DNA from 4 places in the Sinorhizobium sp. P24N7 genome. Region 2 is predicted to be linked to each of the others. Evidence: predicted binding sites of a transcription regulator. Region 2 holds the regulator's gene; each other region holds the start of a gene.
What was found. The regulator LexA, encoded in region 2, represses DNA repair genes until DNA is damaged. The targets are predictions, from matches to a motif close to TGTTCNNNNTGTGTTCNG.
Positions count from the first base shown of each region.

Region 1: a site for LexA is predicted at 2,798-2,815, ahead of ACFHWW_RS26990 (DNA polymerase IV). Genes of this name have one in related genera too.
Region 3: a site for LexA is predicted at 3,237-3,254, ahead of ruvC (crossover junction endodeoxyribonuclease RuvC). Genes of this name have one in related genera too.
Region 4: a site for LexA is predicted at 3,815-3,832, ahead of ACFHWW_RS10515 (ribonuclease T2). Genes of this name have one in related genera too.

Region 1 covers NZ_JBHMIW010000018.1:526-5,900, reverse strand. The annotation lists gene ACFHWW_RS27005 (PleD family two-component system response regulator) at 427-1,794, opposite strand; gene ACFHWW_RS27000 (response regulator) at 1,812-2,183, opposite strand; gene ACFHWW_RS26995 (DUF3572 domain-containing protein) at 2,340-2,612, shown strand; gene ACFHWW_RS26990 (DNA polymerase IV) at 2,819-4,111, shown strand; gene ACFHWW_RS26985 (L,D-transpeptidase family protein) at 4,242-5,375, shown strand, end outside.
Region 2 covers NZ_JBHMIW010000014.1:41,469-46,843, reverse strand. The annotation lists gene ACFHWW_RS23210 (calcium-binding protein) at 1-991, shown strand, start outside; tRNA gene ACFHWW_RS23205 (tRNA-Cys) at 1,038-1,111, opposite strand; gene lexA (transcriptional repressor LexA) at 1,330-2,046, opposite strand; gene ACFHWW_RS23195 (hypothetical protein) at 2,255-2,419, opposite strand; gene ACFHWW_RS23190 (helix-turn-helix domain-containing protein) at 2,896-3,168, opposite strand; gene ACFHWW_RS23185 (metallophosphoesterase) at 3,714-4,502, shown strand; gene ACFHWW_RS23180 (AAA family ATPase) at 4,495-5,375, shown strand, end outside.
Region 3 covers NZ_JBHMIW010000004.1:280,130-285,504, forward strand. The annotation lists gene ACFHWW_RS08780 (efflux RND transporter permease subunit) at 1-194, shown strand, start outside; gene ACFHWW_RS08785 (MBL fold metallo-hydrolase) at 366-1,199, shown strand; gene ACFHWW_RS08790 (YebC/PmpR family DNA-binding transcriptional regulator) at 1,315-2,061, shown strand; gene ACFHWW_RS08795 (LLM class flavin-dependent oxidoreductase) at 2,129-3,127, opposite strand; gene ruvC (crossover junction endodeoxyribonuclease RuvC) at 3,296-3,808, shown strand; gene ruvA (Holliday junction branch migration protein RuvA) at 3,865-4,482, shown strand; gene ruvB (Holliday junction branch migration DNA helicase RuvB) at 4,655-5,375, shown strand, end outside.
Region 4 covers NZ_JBHMIW010000005.1:207,920-213,294, forward strand. The annotation lists gene ACFHWW_RS10495 (TIGR01244 family sulfur transferase) at 1-49, shown strand, start outside; gene ACFHWW_RS10500 (thiamine pyrophosphate-binding protein) at 85-1,731, opposite strand; gene ACFHWW_RS10505 (DMT family transporter) at 1,767-2,720, opposite strand; gene ACFHWW_RS10510 (alpha/beta hydrolase) at 2,717-3,661, opposite strand; gene ACFHWW_RS10515 (ribonuclease T2) at 3,851-4,618, shown strand; gene ettA (energy-dependent translational throttle protein EttA) at 4,747-5,375, shown strand, end outside.

The DNA of each region.
Region 1 (5,375 bases), on a different contig from region 2:
CCGCGGGGCCGGCGCTTTTTCTTTGCCCTCTCCGGAGGGACGGAACGAAGGGATAAAACGAAAACGCCGCCTCTTTCGAAGCGGCGTTTTCGAATGGGGGTCGACTGGTCCGGTTGCAGCACGAGGAATCCGCAAGTCCGAGGCCAGCCGACCGACCCCACGACCCAGGAGATGCGGCGGACCTGAGCATCATGGGGTAACCGAATTCTGTGGAAGTTTCCTTCCTCGCTTATCAGCATTGCCTGAAACTAAAAAAAAATCAACGCATTCTTAATCGCCGAGCAGGGGTTGCTCGGCGTTTGGTTAATTCTGTTCCAAAATCGGACAGTGTCGCCTGCGGATGTGCTTACTCCGGCACGGCCGCGCGAAGAAGAGCGCAACTGGAAGAGCCCGCGAGGCCCTGAATAGCACAGCATGTGCGGCGGATCAGGCCGCGGCAGCGACAACCCGGTTCCGTCCGCCGTTCTTCGCCTGATAGAGCGCCATGTCGGCGCGCTTCAGCAAAGCCTCGGCCGTATCGCCATCCGGCCTCAGGGTTGCAATGCCGAGCGACGCCGTGACGTTCAGGACCGTCGCGGCCTGCGGAATGTCGAAGCCACGGCTCTCGACCGCCAGTCGGAGTCTCTCCGCAACGATCGCTGCCATTTCGGGCGTCGTATCCGGCATGACGACCACGAACTCCTCCCCGCCGAAACGGCAGGCGAGATCCGCGCCGCGCACCGTGGCGCGAACGCGGTTGGCAAATTCGCGCAGTACATCGTCACCGGCATCATGACCGTAGGTATCGTTCACACGCTTGAAGCGATCGATATCCGTGATGCAGATCGACAGCGGACGCCCCCTTGTGGTTGCGCGATCGATCAGCAGCTTCAGGTGGTTTTCCAGATAGCGCCTGTTGTGGAGGCCGGTGAGATCATCGGTCACGGCCAATTCGATCGTCTGTTGTACACTGGCGCGCAGGCGATCGTTGCAATGCTTGCGCCGGATCTGCGTTAGGCAACGGGCGACAAGTTCGTTCGGATCGACGGGGCGCATGATGTAGTCCGTCACGCCCAGTTCGAGTGCGCGGACGATTCTCTCATCGTTTCCCTGCTCGGTTACCAGCAGGATCGGAATGAAGCGGGTCCGCTCGAGCGACCGCAATTGCGAACACAGACGCAAGGGGTCGTAATCGTCGAAATTCGCGTTGACGATGATCAGGTCGAAACTGCTTTCGGCAGCCTCGAACAGAGCGGCCTGCGGGTCCGATATGACGGCGACATCGGCGATCGGCTTCAGGGCACGCGTCAGCCGCTCCTGTGAGGAAGCACGGCCATCGACGAGCAGAACGCTGCCGGGCTCGTCCGGCCGATCGACGCGGGCCGTCTCCTGCAGCCCGATCGTTTGTGCCGTCTGAGCTCTGAGACGCAGCTCGTCGCTGACGTTCTTCAGGCGTACGAGACTCTTCACGCGCGACATCAGCTGCAGATCGTTCACGGGCTTGGTCAGGAAGTCGTCCGCGCCGGCCTTCAGCCCGCGCACGCGATCGGACGGCTGGTCGAGTGCCGTTATCATCACGACCGGAATATGCGCGGTCCGGCTGTTCGCCTTCAATCTTTCACAGACCTCGAAACCGTCCATCCCCGGCATCATGACATCGAGCAGGACCAGATCCACCGGCGTCTTTTCGCATGTCGCCAAGGCGGCATTCCCGTCCGGAGCCGTCAGCACGTCGAAATATTCGGCCACCAGCCGCGCTTCCAGGAGCTTCACATTGGCTGGTACGTCATCAACGACGAGGATGCGCGCAGTCATATCGATCTTTCTGGCAGTCAGGCATCGCCCAGATATGTTTTGATGGTCTCAATGAATTTTGGAACGGAAATCGGCTTGGAAACATAGGCCTCGCATCCCCCTTGGCGGATGCGCTCCTCGTCGCCCTTCATGGCAAAAGCGGTTACGGCAATAACCGGAATCACGTGAAGCTCATCGTCTTCCTTGAGCCATTTCGTGACCTCGAGGCCGGAAACCTCCGGCAACTGGATGTCCATCAGAATCAGGTCGGGACGGTGCTTGCGCGCGAGTTCGAGGGCTTCCATGCCGTTGCGCGTCTGGATCGTCGCGTAGCCCGAAGCCTCAATCAGGTCGCGGAAGAGCTTCATATTCAGCTCGTTATCCTCAACAATCATCACCTGTTTGGGCATGTCGATCCCTTGCTGTCTGCCGCCGCCTTGCAAGTCTCCGGGAGAGATTTAAGTTGCAACAACGGCGACTCGACCCTTTTCGTCGATCGCCAGGCTAGCGCGATTTGGTTGAAAAATAGGTAATTGCGGCCGGCAAACGAGAAGAGAGCGGATATCATGAAGAACGCTGAGGATACGGCGATCGCCATCCTGACCTGGCTCGCGAACGAGCCTGAGCTGATGTCGCGCTTTCTGGCGCTCACCGGCACCGATCCCGCCTCCCTGCGCGGCGCCGTCGGCGAGCCGGGCTTCATGGGGGGCATCGTTGCGTTCCTGATGGAGCACGAGCCGACGCTGATGGCCTTCTGCAACGAAACGCAAACCTCGCCGGACGAGGTCGTCCGGGCGCACCATGCCCTCTCCGGCCCGCGCGATTTCGAGGAAGGCTGAGTGCTGCCGGCACGCGGCGTGCGCAGCGCGGTGCACCGCCCGGTGCCGAGTGCGCCGTGCCGACTAAGGAGCATCCCGAAGTCCGGCCGGCGATCGGCCGGCACCGTCTCAAATTTAACTGCGATATCCAAAACAGCCTCCAGCCGCCGCCTTGAGACTCAGCAGCGTAGAGCGTAAAGTCGCCGCGTTCAACATTTGTTCCGGATATGATCGACAGCGCCGCCCCACCCTCCGGCTTCTGCCGTGATTGCCTCAAGGAGCAAGCCGCCCAGGCACGGCGGTGCCTCGCCTGCGGAAGCCCGCGGCTCCTCCGGCACCCCGAACTCTACCGGCTGACCCTGGCGCATATCGACTGCGATGCCTTCTATGCCTCGGTCGAGAAGCGCGACAATCCGGAGCTCGCCGACAAGCCCGTGATCATCGGCGGCGGTAAGCGTGGCGTCGTCTCCACGGCCTGTTACATTGCCCGCATCCACGGCGTGCGCTCCGCCATGCCTATGTTCAAAGCTCTCGAAGCCTGTCCGCAGGCCGTGGTGATCAGGCCCGACATGGAGAAATACGTGCGCGTCGGGCGGGAAGTCAGAGCGATGATGCAGGAGCTGACGCCTCTCGTGCAGCCGCTGTCGATAGATGAGGCCTTTCTCGATCTGAGCGGCACCGAGCGGCTTCATCACGATCCGCCCGCCCGAACGCTTGCCCGCTTCGCCAGGCGTGTGGAGCGGGAAATCGGCATCACCGTCTCCGTCGGGCTCTCCTACTGCAAATTCCTGGCCAAGGTTGCCTCGGACCTTCAGAAGCCGCGCGGCTTTTCGGTCATCGGCCAGGCCGAAGCCATCGACTTCCTGAAGGCCAAACCCGTTACTCTCATCTGGGGCGTCGGCAAGGCCTTCGCCGCCACGCTCGAAAGGGACGGAATCCGCGCGATCGGGCAGCTCCAGACGATGGAAGAGGCGGACCTCATGCGCCGCTACGGCACGATGGGCCGGCGGCTCTACAGGCTCTCGCGCGGCCTGGACGAAAGATCCGTCGAAATCGAAGGCGAAGCGAAGAGCGTCTCCTCCGAGACGACGTTCAACGACGACCTGGCGCGCCAGGAAGACCTCGTAACGCATCTGAGGGGCCTCAGCGAACAAGTGGCATTCCGCTTGCGAAATTCCGCCCTCGCCGGACAGACGGTGGTGCTGAAGCTGAAGACCGCGGACTTCAAGACCCGCACGCGCAACCGCAGGCTGGAAAGCCCCACCCGCCTTGCCGACCGCATCTTCCGCACCGGCCTGCAGCTGCTCGAGAAGGAGGTCGACGGGACGAAATACCGGCTGATCGGGATCGGCGTCAGCGATCTGGCCGATCCCGACCTCGCCGATCCGCCGGATCTCGTCGATCCGCAGGCGTCCCGGCGTGCCGCCGCCGAGGACGCGATCAACAAGCTGCGCGACAAGTTCGGCAGGACGAGCGTCGAGACCGGCTACACGTTCGGCAAGGGGCGGCGCCGGCAATAGCCGTCACGGTTGCCCGACCGGACGGCTGACGCATCGTATGGGGCAATTCCTTAAATATTGGACGCTAGCCTGCTTCCACGGCTCCGTCGTCCGTTTTGCGGTGCCGCCACTGTCTGAACGAGGGTAGGTGTTGCGTTTCGCTCTCCGGATGGGATTCGCGGTTTTCGTCATGGCGTCGCCGTCCGCGCTTGCGGCCGGCGCCAAGGCGCCGTTGCAGATCGTCGTATCGAGGGAGCAGCAGTCCCTCGTCGTCTATGACGGCGACACGGTCGTCGCCACGTCGAAAGTGTCAACCGGCAAGGCCGGGCACGCGACGCCGACGGGCATTTTCTCGATCCTGGAGAAGCGCCGACGTCACGCGTCGAACATCTATTCGAATGCGCCGATGCCGTTCATGCAGCGGCTTACCTGGTCCGGCATTGCGCTGCATGGCTCAAACCATGTACCGGATTATCCGGCTTCGCACGGTTGCGTGCGGCTGCCGAGCAAATTCGCGGCGAGCCTGTTCAAGATGACGGGCTACGGCATGCATGTGGTCATATCGGATCGGCAGATCGCCCCGGTCGAGGTCGCGCACGAAATGCTTTTCCAGCCGAGCCAGTCGCGACCGCAGGGACCTGCCCTGTCGGACGTCCCCCTGCGGCCGGCGATCGGGGAGTTCAACCGGAGCGCAGTTGAAGTCGCCATGACCGACAAACGCCCCTCGCCCGTCACATCCGACGAGGCGAAGGCCCCGATACGTATTCTGATTACCCGGCGCGGTACGCAAGAGAGCGTGCGCGACCTCCAGACGCTCCTCAATACGCTCGGCTACGATGCAGGTCTGCCGGATGGATTCAGCGGTCCGGCAACGGCCGCCGCAATCGAAGCGTTCCAAAGGGCCGAAGCTCTGCCCGACGATGGCAAGATAACGCCGGAGCTGATCGAAGCCGTCTTTCGCAAGGCGGGCCGCAGTGCACCGTTGAATGGCGTGTTGCGCGTGCGCCGGCAATTCCAGCCGCTTTTCGAAGCCGAGATTGCCATCGCGGAGCCGGAAATGGCGCTCGGGACACATCTGCTGCAGTTCCAGGATCTCGACACGAAAACCGGACAGGGCAAGTGGTTCGGCATGTCGCTCGAGAACAAGCTGCCGAAAACGACCAAGAAGCGACTTGGCATCACAGCGGAAGGCGAGCCCGACACGCTGGAGCGAACGCTGAGCCGCCTCACCGTGCCCGAAGACGTCCGCGAACGCCTCGCCGGCCTCCTTGCAAACGGCTCGTCA
Region 2 (5,375 bases):
CCCGTTCACGACCGGCAATAGCCTAGGAGTCTCCGAAATCGGCGGCTTCCTGTCTTCGGGGCAGGGTGGCCGCGACAGCCTTGACGGCCTTGGGGGCAACGACACGCTCTTCGGCGACGCTTGGACGATCTCCAATCAGGGGCGTGGTGGCGACGACCAGCTCGACGGCGGCGCCGGCGACGACACGCTGTACGGCGATGCCTTCCAGATCGATGCGATTGATTCCGCTATCGTCGCCGGAGGGAATGATCGTCTCTCGGGCGGCAAAGGCAACGATACACTCTATGGCGATGGCTACGATTGCCTCAGCGGACGTGGTGGAGACGACTGGCTCGACGGCGGCGCCGGAGACGACAGTCTCTCGGGCGACGCTTTCTCCCTGGGCGATTTTTTCGTTGGCGGGAACGATCGACTCCAGGGCGGAGAGGGCCATGACAAACTCTACGGCGATGGCCTCGACCAGGGCGTCGTGGAATCCGGCATTGGCGGCAACGACCACCTCTATGGTGGTTCGGGCAATGACTTTCTCGTTGGAGACATTCTTTTCTCACGTGGCGGCAGTGGCGGCGACGACCTGCTCGACGGAGGCAAAGGCAATGATGTCCTGTATGGCGATGCAGAGGTCGGCGTGGACACCGCGGGTGGGAACGACCTCTTGATCGGCGGCACCGGTAACGATCAGCTCTGGGGTGATGGTCGACTGACCGCAGGCTTCGCGGTCGAGACCGGTGCCGATCAGTTCCTGTTTTCACGAAACAGTGGTCGGGATGAGATCTTCGACTTCGAATTGGACAAGGACGTCATCCAAATCGCTGGCTATGGCTACGACGACTTCGCTGATTTTTTGCCCAACATCGGCAACGATGCTGACGGGAACGCTGTCCTGCAGTTGAATGGCACGGTCGATCAGGTCACTCTGATCGGCATCCACGCTGCCGACCTCAGCGCTGCCAACTTCGTCTTTGCGGGCGCGGAGTTCGCCTTCGTCTGACGCAGGTAAGATTTGTCGGTAACAAAGCTGAATAGGGGTGGTTTTTTGGAGGCCTCGCCCGGAATTGAACCGGGGTACAAGGATTTGCAGTCCTCTGCGTCACCACTCCGCCACGAGGCCTCTACGATTTGCGATTTTCAAATCGTGGCGCGGATTTAGAATGATTGCCCGCAATCCGCAAGAGGGTACATTTGGAATAGGGTCTTTTTTATTCTGTATAAATATGGCTTCGGTTCTGTGGAGGCGTGGCCATAGCGCCCCAAGGCGCAATGCGCCCACTTCTAACGCTTTGAAATTGCGTACTTCCGTGGGAAACGCCTGCACACCTCGTCGGGAGGCTAGTGGTACCGCCGGATGAGGCCGACAAGCCTGCCTTGGATCTTGACCCGATCCGGACCGAATATCCGTGTCTCGTAAGCCGGATTGGCGGCTTCGAGCGCAATAGAGGCGCCCTTGCGACGGAAACGCTTCAGAGTTGCTTCCTCGTCGTCGATCAGGGCGACGACGATATCCCCGGGGGTGGCAGTGCTTCCGTTCCGGATGATCACCGTATCGCCATCGAGGATGCCGGCCTCGATCATCGAATCACCCTTGATCTCGAGAGCGTAGTGCTCGCCGCTGCCGATCATTTCGACCGGTACGGAAATATCGTGCATGTTGTTCTGGATTGCGGAAATCGGCACGCCGGCGGCAATGCGGCCCATGACCGGGACAGCGACCGACGCGATCTCGGCCGGGGGCGCTGGTTTCGGTGCGGGGGGCGGGGCCGCAGGCTTGCCCAGACTGCCTTCGATCACGCTCGGCGAAAAGCCGCGGCGGACCTGCGAAGCGCCGGCATATGCCTCCGGCAGCTTGATGACTTCGAGGGCCCGCGCGCGATTCGGTAGCCGGCGAATGAACCCGCGCTCTTCGAGTGCGGTGATCAGACGATGGATGCCCGATTTGGAGGCAAGGTCCAGGGCATCTTTCATCTCGTCGAAGGACGGCGGAACCCCGGATTCCTTCATTCGTTCATGAATGAACAGAAGCAATTCCTGTTGCTTGCGGGTCAGCATGGCGTCACTCCAGAATCGCGAAACAAATCAAGAACAGAACCTATCTGTTCCATATGTGTTCCGCAAGTGCCTAAAATTCCGTGAATACCGCTTGCTGCTGAATGCCTGTCCGCTTTCCATCCGGCGTGCGATGGCGATCGCTCGGAATCTGGGGGCAGGGGCGTACGCTCACTTACAGCGGCCGGCCCAGTCGCTCGCCTACGCCATGCTAATAGGCAAGCCGCAGTCCGCCCGGCGTAAGAACGTCGAATTCAGGCTCGGGATAGGGCCCGTACCACTGGGTATAGGTCGTGTTGGTCGAGCCTGTGCTGGCGCACCCCGAAAGGGCGAAGAGGGAAAAAATTACGGCTGCCACCAAAGATTTAACAGGCATGTTTTTCTCCACTCGCGGGAGTTGCCCAGACCTCGAACGGGTCAGACTAAAACTTTCTCTCAAATCAGCTTTTTTGGCAAGCGCAGCCGAGCCTCGGCATCGACCGAGCCCTGGCAGCCTGACGTCCGGCATCGGTCGAAGTTGCCCCAGGTAAGTTCTGTCACCTAGGTCTCCGGGCTGAACAAAAGAGGGGAATGGTGGACCGAACGGGAGAAAGTACGAACCAACTATGGCTGGCGGTCGTTGAAATGTCGTCGTGGGTGGACGTCTTAAAACACACGAGCCTACGTTAGGATCATTCGCGGCTCCGGCAAACGCCCCGGCCTCGCCGATAGTGCCGAAGCACATTGCATGCTGGACGCTCCACAAAGTCGAGACGCCGAATCAGAATCGATACCTGTGCATTGCGCAACTCGATCCACGGCCGGCGATCTGCTCGCATCAGAGCTTCCGGACTGACATCGTGATCTACTAGCCTAGAGGATTTTGATATCCATGCGTGGAGGGTCCGGACGCCAGCGGACGCCCCCTCCCACAATCTCGCCACTCGTTTCGGAGTTCACAGCGATAAATTGGACGTTGTGGGTCTCGAGTGCCGTCCGCAGCTTGTCGCTGGCTTTGGCGGTTAGCGGCTTCTTTTCAAGCTCGAAGTCGCTGAGCGCTTTTTGCGTCACGCCCGATCTGTGCGCAAGTTCGAGCTGACTCCACCCGAGCAGGGCTCGGGCCGCACGTATCAGATCAGCCGTCAACAACGTCGCCATGGCGTCGAAAAACCGGCATCCGGCATCCATGTCAATTAATACGTACTGTACGAAAAAAAGACTCTGATTTACGGTAAAAAACACCTATATAAGGACATCGATCAAACGAATCACGGGGCCGACCGCTGCGGTCAGTGCGGTTCCAGCCATCCGGGTTGCGGTGCCCAGGGAGGCCTCAAGGCGAGGTGTTAGATGCAAGACGATTTTTTCAACAACTGGTTCGGCGTTAGCCGAGCCGACCTTGTTGTCCGTTTTCGGTCCCTGGCCGACGACCTGGAAGTTATTGGCGACCGGACGGTCGTGCCGCTTCCGACAGTTCGGCTTGACCAATGGGCTTTGGCAAAACGGACGGTCCCCTGCCTAATTGGCAGACCGAGCGGACACCCGGGGATTGACGACGGGAAGCCGTGTTTTTCCAGCGAGCTCTACTACCTCGACCCGCAAGCCGGTCTCGCGAGGACGTTCTCCCGCTGGTATAGGCTGGGGACGCCACTTGATCCTGCGCACTTCGATAAATGCAACAGGGGCAGGTCATGAAGGCTTGGATTTTTTCAGACCTTCACACCGAGTTTGACGAGAAAGTCGCTCCCTTGGAAGTTCCCGAGGCTGATGTCTGCATTTGTGCAGGTGACATCTGCGACCGAGGGCCGGCGAAGAGCGTCATCTATTTGGGCGTACACGTGTCGCAGTTCATGCCGGTAATTCTGGTCCCCGGCAATCACGAGTACTACCGCAGTTCGATCGTCGAGGGGCTGCAAGAAGCGCTGGACACGGCTTCCGATCGCTTCCCGAACGTCCATGTGCTGAGCCGCCGCGCGGTTACCCTTGGCGGGGTTCGTTTCGTTGGCGCGACGCTGTGGAGTGACTTCAATCTTTACGGCAACATGTCCTGGGCGATGCGTTGCGCGCAGAACGAACTGAACGACTTTCGCAAAATCAAGGTTTCGAAAGAACCGTTCCAGCGGTTTACGTCAGGCCACGCGAGCGGCTTCAATCACTTCGACAAGCACTTTATCCGAACCACCCTTGATGAGCCATACGGCGGCCCGACGGTCGTCGTGACACATCACTCGCCCAGCATATTATCTCTCGCTCCGGAATTCGTCGGCGAACCGTTGACGCCGAGCTTCGTCTCGAATCTCGAGCCCGATATCGCCAAGTACCAACCGATCGCCTGGGTTCACGGTCATCTGCACAATAGAAGCGACTACACCATCGTCGACACCCGGGTGATCTGCAATCCGCGCGGATATCCCGATGAACCGGTCCCCGACTTTGATCCGAGTCTTGTAATCGACCTGGGAGAACGCCGCGATGACTAGGCGTTCCGACAAGCGGTCTCGCTGCCCATGGAAGCTGTCAAAACCGAACGACGATCCTTATGTCACCCTGCCGGTTTTCCTGGCCTATTGCGGTATTGCGGCGGCGCTTCGGCGTTGGAATCGAAAGAACTCGAAGTTCATCGCGATCCTGCAAGTCCAGCGCGACTGCTACTTGCCGATTTACTCCCGCGCCGCTGAGGTCTTTCTGTTGGGGCTCTGGGATAGTCGAGACTACAATCCTTGCATCAGCGCTTGGGACGAACATCGCCACCGGGACAAAATCGTGGCGCAGAATAAGGACCAGGCGATTTTTTTCGTGGAGGCCGGCCGACAGCTCGACACTGAAGCGTGGCTTCTTGCGGATGCCGTCGTGGATGTCAGGCCTCCGACGAGAAGGCAGGCCGAGGCCGCGCTGCGACGTTTCGGTATTCCCGTGACCGAAAGGGACGTCGATATTCTGCTCTCGGAGTCTTGGTCTCAACTAGACCAGGCTTTCCACACTCGTCGTGGGCCGATCGCCGCGCTGGAGCGGTTGCGACAGCATCCACGTGCCCTCCCGTCCGCTGTACCGGAGGAACCCGACGGGCCAACGCTCGACGAGATGCACGGGTTCGGACCGCTTCTCGATTGGGGGCGCGATCTCGCGATCGACCTGGCGGACTACAAGGCTGGACGAATTCAGTGGGAGGACGTCGATTCCGGAGTCTTGATTTCCGGACCACCTGGTTCGGGCAAAACAATGTTCGCCGCTGCACTGGCCAAAACCTGCGGCATCCCGGTGATTTACGGTTCGGTTTCCGCCTGGCAGACGGCGGGTGCCCTCGATCAACACTTGAAGGCGATGCGTGCTTCTTTCGAGGAGGCCGAGGCAAA
Region 3 (5,375 bases), on a different contig from region 2:
GCGTCGTGCCGCTCGTCATCGCCACGGGACCCGGCGCCGAAATGCGCCAGTCGCTCGGTACGGCGGTCTTTGCCGGCATGCTCGGGGTCACCGTCCTCGGCCTGTTCCTGACGCCGGTCTTCTATGTGGCCCTGCGCTCATTGCGGCGCAAGCGTGCACCGGCTGCCGCGCCGGCGCCGGCGCCGGGGGAGTGAAGAGACCAGTGCATCGGCAATGACGCAATTGTGAGCGGCCGCCGGTCGTTAGACGCTGGACGCGATCGCGGCCTTGAATGATCCTGCGTGCCGCCCGGCATGAGCAGCAATGCGCTATGCGGGCGGAGTACCAGAGCAAGTTTTTCTTCCCGCACATGTGAGAGGTGAAGGATGCTGCTGCGATACCTTGCCTACACCGTGACCGTCATCTGGATTATCCATGCGCTCTGGCCGACACCGGCGCACGCGCAGCAGGCGGAAGCCCATGTGAGCCAATGCCAGGCGATCGCGGCAGCCACGCCGGCGGCGACGTTCGCCAGCTTCTCGGCCCCCGCCGCCGCTCCCGCGGCATCTGCCGACACAAGCGAGGTGACGATCACCTTTCTCGGTCATTCGACCTTCCTGATCGAAACGCCGGGGGGAGTTTCGATCGCCACCGACTACAACGGCTGGTTCCGCACGCCGTCGCCGCCAACGGTGGTGACGATGAACAGGGCGCATTCCAGTCATTACACCCTGGCGCCGGATCCGGCGATCCGGCATGTCCTGCACGGCTGGGGCGACAACGGCGATCCGGCGGATCATGACCTCGTCGTCGGCGACGCCTATATCCGCAATGTGACCACGGATATCCGTTCGGGTTTCGAGGGAATGGAACGGGACGGCAATTCGATCTTCATTTTCGAGATTGCCGGGCTCTGCATCGGCCATCTCGGCCATCTGCACCACGAGCTCGACGAAAGCCATTACCGGCAAATCGGCCGGATCGACGTGCTCATGGTGCCGGTGGACGGCGGTCTGACGATGGGAGCGGAGAGCATGAGCCGCGTCGTCTCGCGACTGCGCTCGGCGCTGATCCTGCCGATGCACAGGCCGATGACCAACAACTTTCTGGCGATGTTCGGAGACGACTTCGACAAGCGCTTCGCCACGGAGCCTTCCGTGAAGGTGTCGCTGCGCTCCCTGCCGAGGAGACCGCTCATCTATGTCCTGCAGGGTGTTTGAGGACCGCCGCAGCGCATTTCCGTCTCCTGAAAACACGACGCGCCTGCTGGACTGGACGCGGCAATGAAACTATAAGGCGCCCGATCTCACCGAAATCACGCATGCAGAGGGCGTCATGGCTGGCCATTCACAGTTCAAGAACATCATGCACCGCAAGGGCCGTCAGGATGCGGTGCGCTCCAAAATGTTTTCCAAGCTCGCGCGCGAAATCACCGTCGCAGCAAAAACCGGCCTTCCCGACCCGACGATGAACCCGCGCCTGCGTCTGGCGATCCAGAACGCCAAGGCGCAGTCGATGCCGAAGGACAATATCGAACGCGCGGTCAAGAAGGCTGCGGGCGGCGATGCCGAGAATTACGAAGAAGTCCGCTACGAGGGCTACGGCCCGGGCGGCGTCGCAGTCATCGTCGAGGCGTTGACGGACAACCGCAACCGCACCGCCTCCAACGTACGCTCCACCTTCACCAAGGCGGGCGGGGCGCTCGGCGAAACCGGTTCGGTTTCCTTCTCCTTCGATAGGGTCGGTGAAATCACCTACAAGCTGTCCGCCGGCGACGCCGACAAGGTGATGGAAGCGGCAATCGAAGCGGGTGCCGACGACGTCGAGACCGACGAGGAAGGCCACACCATCACCTGCGGCTTCGAGGATATCGGCGAAGTATCGAAAGCGCTCGAAGGCACGCTCGGCGAGGCGGAGACCGTAAAGGCCGTCTGGAAGCCGCAGAATACCGTGCCGGTGGATGAGGAAAAGGCACAGTCGCTGATGAAGCTCATTGACAATCTCGAAGATGACGACGACGTCCAGAACGTCTATTCGAACTTCGAGGTCTCCGACGAGGTTCTGGCGAAGCTTTCCGCCTGAGCGTTCGGAATATCCGTTGCAATTGACCCGCATCGCTCCGAGCGATGCGGGTCAATTGCTGTTCGCGTCAGGCGGCGGCGAGATCGCGTTGCGCTTGGGCAAACAGCTTCACCGACCGCAACCGCGCTTCCATGTCGAAGATCGGCATTGAGACGATCAGCTCGTCCGCCCGGGTGAGATCCACGAATGCCTCGATCTTTCGGCGGATCGTCTCGGGGCCGCCGACCACCGCGTAGCTCATTGCATGGTCGACGAAAATCTTCTCGTCCTGGCTCCAGAGGCCGTCCATCGATTTGACCGGCGGCGGGAAGCGCCCGCGGGCATTGCGGCGAAGCGCGACGAAGGATTGCTGCATGGAGGTGAAGAGGTGGTTCGCCTCATCGTCGGTGTCCGCGGCGACACCCATGACGCCCACCATGACATGCGGCTTGTCGAGCTGGGGCGACGGGGTGAAGCGCTCGCGATATATTTCGAGTGCGGAAAGCAGCATGTCCGGCGCAAAATGCGAGGCGAAGGCGAAGGGAAGGCCGAGCATGCCGGCGAGATGGGCGCTGAAATGGCTCGAACCGAGCAGCCAGATCGGCACGTTCGAATCCGCGCCCGGAACGGCGATGATCTTCTGGTCTTCGGTCGCCGGGCCGAGCAACGCCTGCAGTTCGACGACATCGTTTGGGAAGTTGTTGGCGCTCGCCTCCATGTTGCGGCGGAGCGCCTGCGCCGTTCTCATGTCCGTGCCGGGCGCGCGGCCGAGGCCGAGATCGATGCGGCCGGGGTAAAGCGCCGCAAGCGTGCCGAATTGCTCGGCAATGACGAGCGGTGAATGATTGGGAAGCATGATGCCGCCGGAGCCGACGCGGATCGTCCGCGTGGCGGAAGCCACATGCGAAATCACGAGAGAAGTCGCGGCGCTGGCAATGCCTTTCATGCCATGGTGTTCGGCCAACCAGAAGCGCTCGTAGCCGTTCTCCTCCGCGGCGATTGCCAGCCGCCGCGAATTTTCGAGCGACTCTGCGATGCTGCCCCCTTCGGTGATCGGCGACAGGTCGAGAATGGAGAAGGGGATCATGGCGGGGCTTTCAATTAAGAGAAATTGATCTTCCGCAATGTAGGTTCAAGTTTCCTTACGCCAAGGGTGCGCCGGCGCTTTTAGGCAAAGCGCGACCATTTCTGTGCAATGTTTTTGTTTTGTTCACTTTTTGCTGGCAGCGTCGCGCCGACCGAAATAGGGTGAAGCATGCAGACTACGATTCGCATCATCGGCATCGATCCGGGCTTGAGGCGCACCGGCTGGGGGGTCATCGAAACACTCGGCAATTCGCTGCGTTTCGTCGCGTCCGGCACCGTCACTTCCGATGGCGAGATGGACCTTGCCTCCCGCCTCTGCCAGCTGCATGACGGGCTTGCCGAGGTGGTGCACGGCTATCAGCCGCACGAGGCCGCTGTCGAACAGACCTTCGTCAACAAGGATGCGACGGCGACGCTGAAGCTCGGCCAGGCGCGCGGCATCGCCATGCTGGTGCCGGCCCGGGCGGGCTTGAGGGTCGCGGAATATGCGCCAAACGCCGTCAAGAAGGCCGTGATCGGCGTCGGCCACGGCGAAAAGCAGCAGATACACATGATGCTGAAGGTGCTGATGCCCAAGGCCGAGTTCAAAGGCAACGATGCCGCCGACGCGCTCGCCATCGCCATCTGCCATGCCCATAACAGGCAGGCGGTGACGAGCCGCCTTGCGGCGCTTGCGGGCTAGGCCGGGCAACGGCATTTCTTCAAAGACGACGGACCAACACCATCCAGAGAGACCAGATGATCGGCAAGCTCAAGGGCACGATAGACGAGATCGGCGAGGATCACGTGGTTCTCGACGTGCATGGGGTCGGGTATGTCGCCCATTGTTCGGCGCGCACGCTCGGAAAGCTCGGAAGCGCCGGAGAGGCGGCCGTTCTCTTCATCGAGACCTATGTGCGCGAGGATCAGCTGAAGCTGTTCGGGTTCCTGAGCGCGTTGGAACGCGAATGGTTCCGACTGCTTCAGAGCGTTCAGGGTGTGGGATCCAAGGTGGCGCTGGCGGTGCTCTCTACGCTGACCCCCGGGGAACTCGCCAACGCGATCGCCTTGCAGGACAAGACGTCGATCTCGCGCGCGCCGGGCGTGGGTCCGAAAGTTGCCGTGCGTATCGTCACCGAACTGAAGAACAAGGCTCCCGCCTTCGCCGGCGAGATGGCACCGTCGATCGGCCTGAAGCAGGAGCTCGGCGAAGGCGTTGCCGCGGCGCCGGTTGCGGACGCGGTCTCGGCGCTCACCAATCTCGGCTATTCGCGAGACCAGGCGGCCAATGCCGTTGCGGCTGCGCTGAAAAACGGCGGGGAGGGCGGCGACAGCGCCAAGCTGATCCGCCTCGGCTTGAAGGAGCTGTCGCGGTGAGGAAGCCACGAGCCTTCCTGCGGCCACAAAAGCATTGGAGTAGAGGGACGCTGGCCGTTCTCGCTGGATTGATCCGGGCGCCGCTATTATGGTTGAGCGCGGCAGCGACGGTGACCGGCCTCGACGCCCGGTGCCCCTATGGCCGCGGACAGCCCGAAACGGAAGCAGTGACATGAGCGAAGCCGCACGTCTGATCGCGCCGGAAAAGCGAGGCGAAGACCTCGATGCGACCATGCGCCCGCAGACGCTCGACGACTTTACCGGCCAGGCTGAAGCGCGCGCCAATCTGAAGATCTTCATCGAGGCGGCGCGCAATCGCGGCGAAGCGCTCGACCATGTGCTCTTCGTCGGTCCGCCCGGGCTCGGCAAGACGACGCTGGCGCAGATCATGGCAAAGGAGCTCGGCGTCAATTTTCGCTCGACTTCCGGGCCGGTTATCGCCAAGGCCGGTGACCTTGCGGCGCTGCTGACCAACCTCGAAGAGCGCGACGTGCTCTTCATCGATGAAATCCACCGCCTCAATCCCGCCGTCGAGGAAATCCTCTATCCGGCCATGGAGGATTTCCAGCTCGACCTCATCATCGGCGAGGGGCCGGCGGCCCGTTCGGTGAAGATCGATCTCGCGAAGTTCACCCTGGTGGCGGCGACGACGCGCCTCGGACTGCTGACGACGCCGCTGCGCGATCGCTTCGGCATCCCCGTGCGGCTCAATTTCTATACGGTCGAGGAGTTGGAGCTGATCGTCCGGCGTGGCGCGCGGCTGATGGGTCTCGGCATGACCGACGAAGGCGCGCGCGAGATTGCCCGCCGTGCGCGCGGCACGCCTCGCATTGCCGGCCGTCTCCTGCGCCGGGTGCGCGACTTCGCCGAAGTCGCACGGGCGGAGGCCGTGA
Region 4 (5,375 bases), on a different contig from region 2:
CGCCCGCTCCACCGCAGTCTATCAGCAGACGCTGCACATTCGGGGCTGAGGCGGGCCCGGCTGCAGCCGGGCCACCAAATGCACTCACCCGTTCCGGATTTCGCTCAGCGTCCGCGTCGGCGTGATCGCTTCCGGATCGAGCTTGATCTCGATGATAGCCGGCTTGCCGCTCTCACGCGCCCGCAGGAAGGCGCCTGCAAATTCTTCCGTCCTCGCCACCGTTTCGCCGTGGCCGCCATAGGCGCGGGCGAGCGCTGCGAAATCCGGGTTCGTCAGATCCGTCGCGCTGACGCGGCCGGGATATTCGCGCTCCTGGTGCATGCGGATCGTACCGTAGATACCGTTGTTGACGACGAGCACGATGATGGGGAGTTCGTAGCGGACGGCGGTCGCGAACTCCTGGCCGTGCATGAGGAAACAGCCGTCCCCGGCAAAGCAGACCACCTCGCGGTCGGGATGCAGATGCTTGGCCGCGACTGCGGCCGGCAGGCCGTAGCCCATCGAACCGGAAGCGGGAGCAGCCTGCGTCCCGTAACGCCGGAAACGGTGGAAGCGATGGAGCCAGGTGGCGTAGTTGCCTGCACCGTTGGTGAAGATCGTCTCCGGCCTCGTATTCGCCTCCAACCAGTTCACGATCGGGCCCATCTGCACGTCGCCCGGTCCCTTTTCCGGCGGCGTCGACCATTTGAGGTAGGCCGCATGCATTTCCCCGGTGCGGGCGGACCAATGGGGCTCGGCCGAAGGCGTCAGGCTCGAGAGCGCCGCGACGAAGTCGCGCGGGCTCGCGGCAATTGCGAGGTCCGGACGGTAGACCCGGCCGAGCTCGCCCGGATCCGGATGGACATGCACCAGGGTCTGCCTGGGGTAGGGGACGTCGATCAGCGTGTAGCCGGAGGAAGGCATCTCCGAGAACCGCCCGCCGACGAGGAGGACGAGGTCGGCATCCCGGATCTCGCCTGCCAGCGACGGATTGATGCCGATGCCGACATCGCCCGCATAGTTCGGATGCAGGTGGTCGAAAAGCATCTGGCGGCGGAAGGAGCAGCCGACAGGCAGCTGCCAACGCTCGGCGAAGCTCTGGAATCCGGCTACGGACTCGGCGGACCAGCGGGTACCGCCGAGAATGGCGATCGGCCTTTTCGCGGTGGAGAGAAGCTCTGCAAGCTGGGAGATCTGGCCTGGGCCGGGGTGACTTTCCACCGGCCGGTAAGCGCGTGCGGCCGGTGCTTCGGCGCTCTGTGTCAGCATGTCTTCCGGCAAGGTCAGGACCACGGGGCCGGGACGGCCGGACGTCGCGACGGCGAAGGCGCGCGTCACGAATTCCGGGATGCGCGCCGGATCGTCGATTTCGCCGACCCATTTTGCGACTTCGGTAAAGGCCCGGCGATACTCGATTTCCTGAAAAGCCTCCCGCTCGCGGGCGTCGCGCTGCACCTGGCCGATGAAGAGGATCATCGGAACCGAATCCTGCCGGGCCACGTGGAGGCCGGCGGAGGCATTGGTCGCGCCGGGGCCGCGGGTGACCATGCAGATGCCGGGCTCGCCCGTCAGCCGGCCCCAGGCATCCGCCATCATTGCGGCCCCGCCCTCCTGCCGACAGACGACGACCTCGATGTCGGCGTCGTAAAGCGCATCGAGCACCGCCAGATAGCTTTCTCCCGGTACGCAAGAGATGCGCTTCACCCCGTTTGCGGCAAGCGCCTCCACCACCAGTTGTCCGCCCGTTTTCATGTGCACCTCCCAACTGCTGTCCTGTTTCGCCGCTGTCAGATCGCCGGCGACACCGGCGCGATACCCGCCGTCTTCTGCACCTGTCGCTCGCGCCAGATGATATAAAGTCCTGAGCCGATGATGATCGCGATCCCCAGCCATTTCAGCGCGTCCGGCAGATCGCCGAAGACGAGCCAGCCGAAAATCGTCGCCGAGACGATCTCGAGATATTGCAGCGGCGCGAGCACCGAGGCCGGCGCCGCCCGATAGGCATAGACGCCGAGCACGCCGGAGATCGTCGCGGTGACGCCGACTCCCAACAGATAATACCAGGCGCGGCCGTCCGGCCAGACCGGATCGAAGACGCTCGATCCGCTGCCCTCGCCGAACCAGAGCAGCGCGAGACAGAAGAGGCCTCCCCAGATGCCGGCATGGAACTGCATCGACCAGGGGTCCTCGTTCTGCGCGACCATGCGCGTCACGAGCAGGAAAACGGCGAGACCGAAGGCGGCGACGATCGGCAGAAGCGCGACCCAACCAACTTCCTGCATGCTCGGCTGGATGACGAGCAGCGAACCGAGGAAGCCGACAGCGCAGGCGGTATAACGGCGCCACCCGATCGTCTCCTTCAGGAAAATGCTGCCGAGAATGGTGAGGATGATCGGTTCCACGAAGAAGATGGCGATGGCATCGGCCACCTCCATGACCTTCAGCGTGGTGATGAAGGAAAGCATGGTCACCACTAAAAGGCCGCCGCGCAGCGCATGCAGCGCACTCTTGCGCCAGGTGAGATCGAACAGCGTGCCGCGCAGAAGGACGATCGGCAGGATGAAGACGATCTGCAGCAGGAAGCGTGCCGCCGTGATCTCGGCCGAGGGAACCGTCGCTATGGCGAGCTTCGAGAAGACGTCGATCAGCGGCGACAGCAACACCGAAAGGACCATCAGCGTCAGGCCGTAGGAGATCCGGTTGTGGTCGATTGCCGCCTTGGAAAGGGAGAGCTCGCTCATGGACGGTGCCGCTTTCCCCCGACTGCCTTCCTGCACCAGGCGGCGAACTCCGTCATCGCTTTTTCCCGTCCGATCTCGTTCAGCGTTTCGTGGCGCATGCCCTCGTGAATTGCGATCGTGACATCCGTCATGCCCCGCGCTTTCATGCGGTTGCCCAGCCAGCGAACGGCCTCTCCGTTGAGGGTGGAAGGATCGGCGCTGCCGCCGACGAGGTGAACCGGCAGGCTTGACGGTAGCCGCCACAGCCGGTCGGAGCGGGCCCCGGCAAAGGCGAAGGCGAATACGTCGAGCCACAGCGATACGGTCGGGTCGAAACCACAGAGCGGATCTTCGAGATATTTGGCAACCTCGCTTCTATCGCGCGAGAGCCAATCGAAATCGGTCTGCCGGTCGGCGATGCTGGTGCTCCAGGCACCGAAGGTGAGTTTCGTCACGAGCGGACTTGGCACGTCCGAACCCTTCAGCATCTTCTCGATCGCCAGCAGCAACTGGCCGCCGCGCCCGGCAAGGCCGGGCCGGAAATTGGAGTTCCACACAGCAAGCGCGTCGTAGAGTTCCGGATCGGTTTCGGCGGCGTTAAGCGCGATCAGGCCGCCCATCGAATGGCCGAACAGCACGACCGGCAGGCCGGGATGGCTGGCCACCGCCATATCGCGGAGCGCGCGGAGATCCGCGACGACCTTGGCAGCGCCATCCCGCTGCGCGAACATGGCGGGACACGCATCGGGGGCACAGCTCGTGCCGTGGCCGCGGTGGTCATGGGCGTAGACGTGGAAACCTTGGCCGGCCATGGCTTCGGCAAAGCGGGCATAGCGGCCGGAATGCTCGGCAAGGCCGTGGCTGATGACGAGAATGCCTTGCGGTTCACCCGCGGCGCCGAGATGGCGCCAGCCGAGCGTCGCGCCGGTCGGGCTTCGATGCGTCCTCACCTGCCCGAACATGCCATGCGCTCTCCCCCACTTGCGGATGCCGTGCGGATATCAAATCGATTTGGGTGGGAAAGGCAACCGCAGCTTGTTGCTCGTTGCGCATGAGATCACAACGAATCCGCAGATGCGATTCAGGGTTGCAATTTTCCCGTATATGGCGTTATTTGTTCCTGTTTTGTTTCCTTTAGAGGGTTTGGGGCAATGAAGACAAGGGCGATGATGCATCTGATCAGGTTGGCGGCGCTGGCGCTGGGTTTGGCGAATGCGCCCCTCGCTGCGGCTCAGGAGAGTGAGGCGAGCGAGGGCGAAACCGGCGCGGGAAGGACGGAATATGTCCTCGCCGTGAGCTGGCAGCCGGGATTCTGCGAGACGCGGCCCGATCGCAAGGAATGCGTCGATCAGACCGCGGATCGCTTCGACGCCACGAATTTCTCGCTTCATGGACTATGGCCGCTCAAGAAGAGCTATTGCGGCGTGGAAGCGGATCTGAAAGCGCGCGACCGCAAGGGCGATTGGCTGGAACTGCCGGAAGTCGCCATGGGGGACGAGACGGCCAAGCGCCTGCTCGTCGCCATGCCGGGCGTCATGTCCGGTCTGGACCGGCACCAATGGCTGCGCAACGGTACCTGCCAGACGGCAAATGCCGAGGACTATTTCGCGCTGCAGCTCCGGCTTCTGGACGAGCTCAACCGGTCGGCGGTGCGTGCGCTCTTCGCCGGCGGGATCGGCAGGGAACTCGACGAAAAACAGATCAAGCAGGCCTTCGACCAGACTTTCGGGGCGGGGGCCGGAGACCGGGTGCGCATGCGTTGCCAGTCGGTGAACGGCCGCGACGTGATTACCGGGCTGACGATCGGGCTCTCGGGCGACCTCTCGGGCAAAGCCGAGCTGGCGGATTTGATCCAGGCGGCGGGGCCGACGGAATTCAAATGCGCGAAGGGGGTCGCAGACGCTGCCGGGCGGGGCTGATCCGGACCGCAATTCGCATTGAGGAAGCGGCGGGGGAGCGTGGGGGCAAGGGCCTTTGGCGTTGCCCCGCCACCATAATTCGCCTACATAGCGGGCAAAATTCCCTTCCGATGCGGAGCATTTCCTTTATGGCACGTCAATTCATCTATCACATGGCCGGGCTGAACAAGGCCTACGGCAACAAGAAGGTCCTCGAGAACATCCATCTCTCCTTCTATCCGGAGGCGAAGATCGGCATTCTCGGCCCGAACGGGGCCGGTAAGTCGACCGTGCTCCGGATCATGGCCGGCCTTGATACCGAATATACCGGTGAGGCCTGGGTCGCCGAAGGTGCGAGGGTCGGCTATCTCGCACAGGAGCCGCAACTCGATCCTCAGAAGAACGTGCTCGATAACGTGATGGAAGGGGTGGCTGCCAAGAAGGCGATCCTCGACCGCTACAACGAGCTGATGATGAACTATTCCGACGAAACCGCGGAAGAGGGCGCCAAGCTCCAGGACGTCATCGACAGCCAGAACCTCTGGGACCTCGACAGTCAGGTGGAAATGGCGATGGAAGCGTTGCGTTGCCCTCCGGGCGATGCGGAGGTCACCAATCTCTCCGGCGGCGAGAAGCGCCGCGTGGCGCTTTGCAAGCTTCTGCTGTCGCAGCCCGAACTGCTTCTGCTCGACGAACCGACCAACCACCTCGACGCGGAAACGATCGCCTGGCTCGAAAAACACCTGCGCGAATATCCGGGCGCCGTGCTGATGGTCAC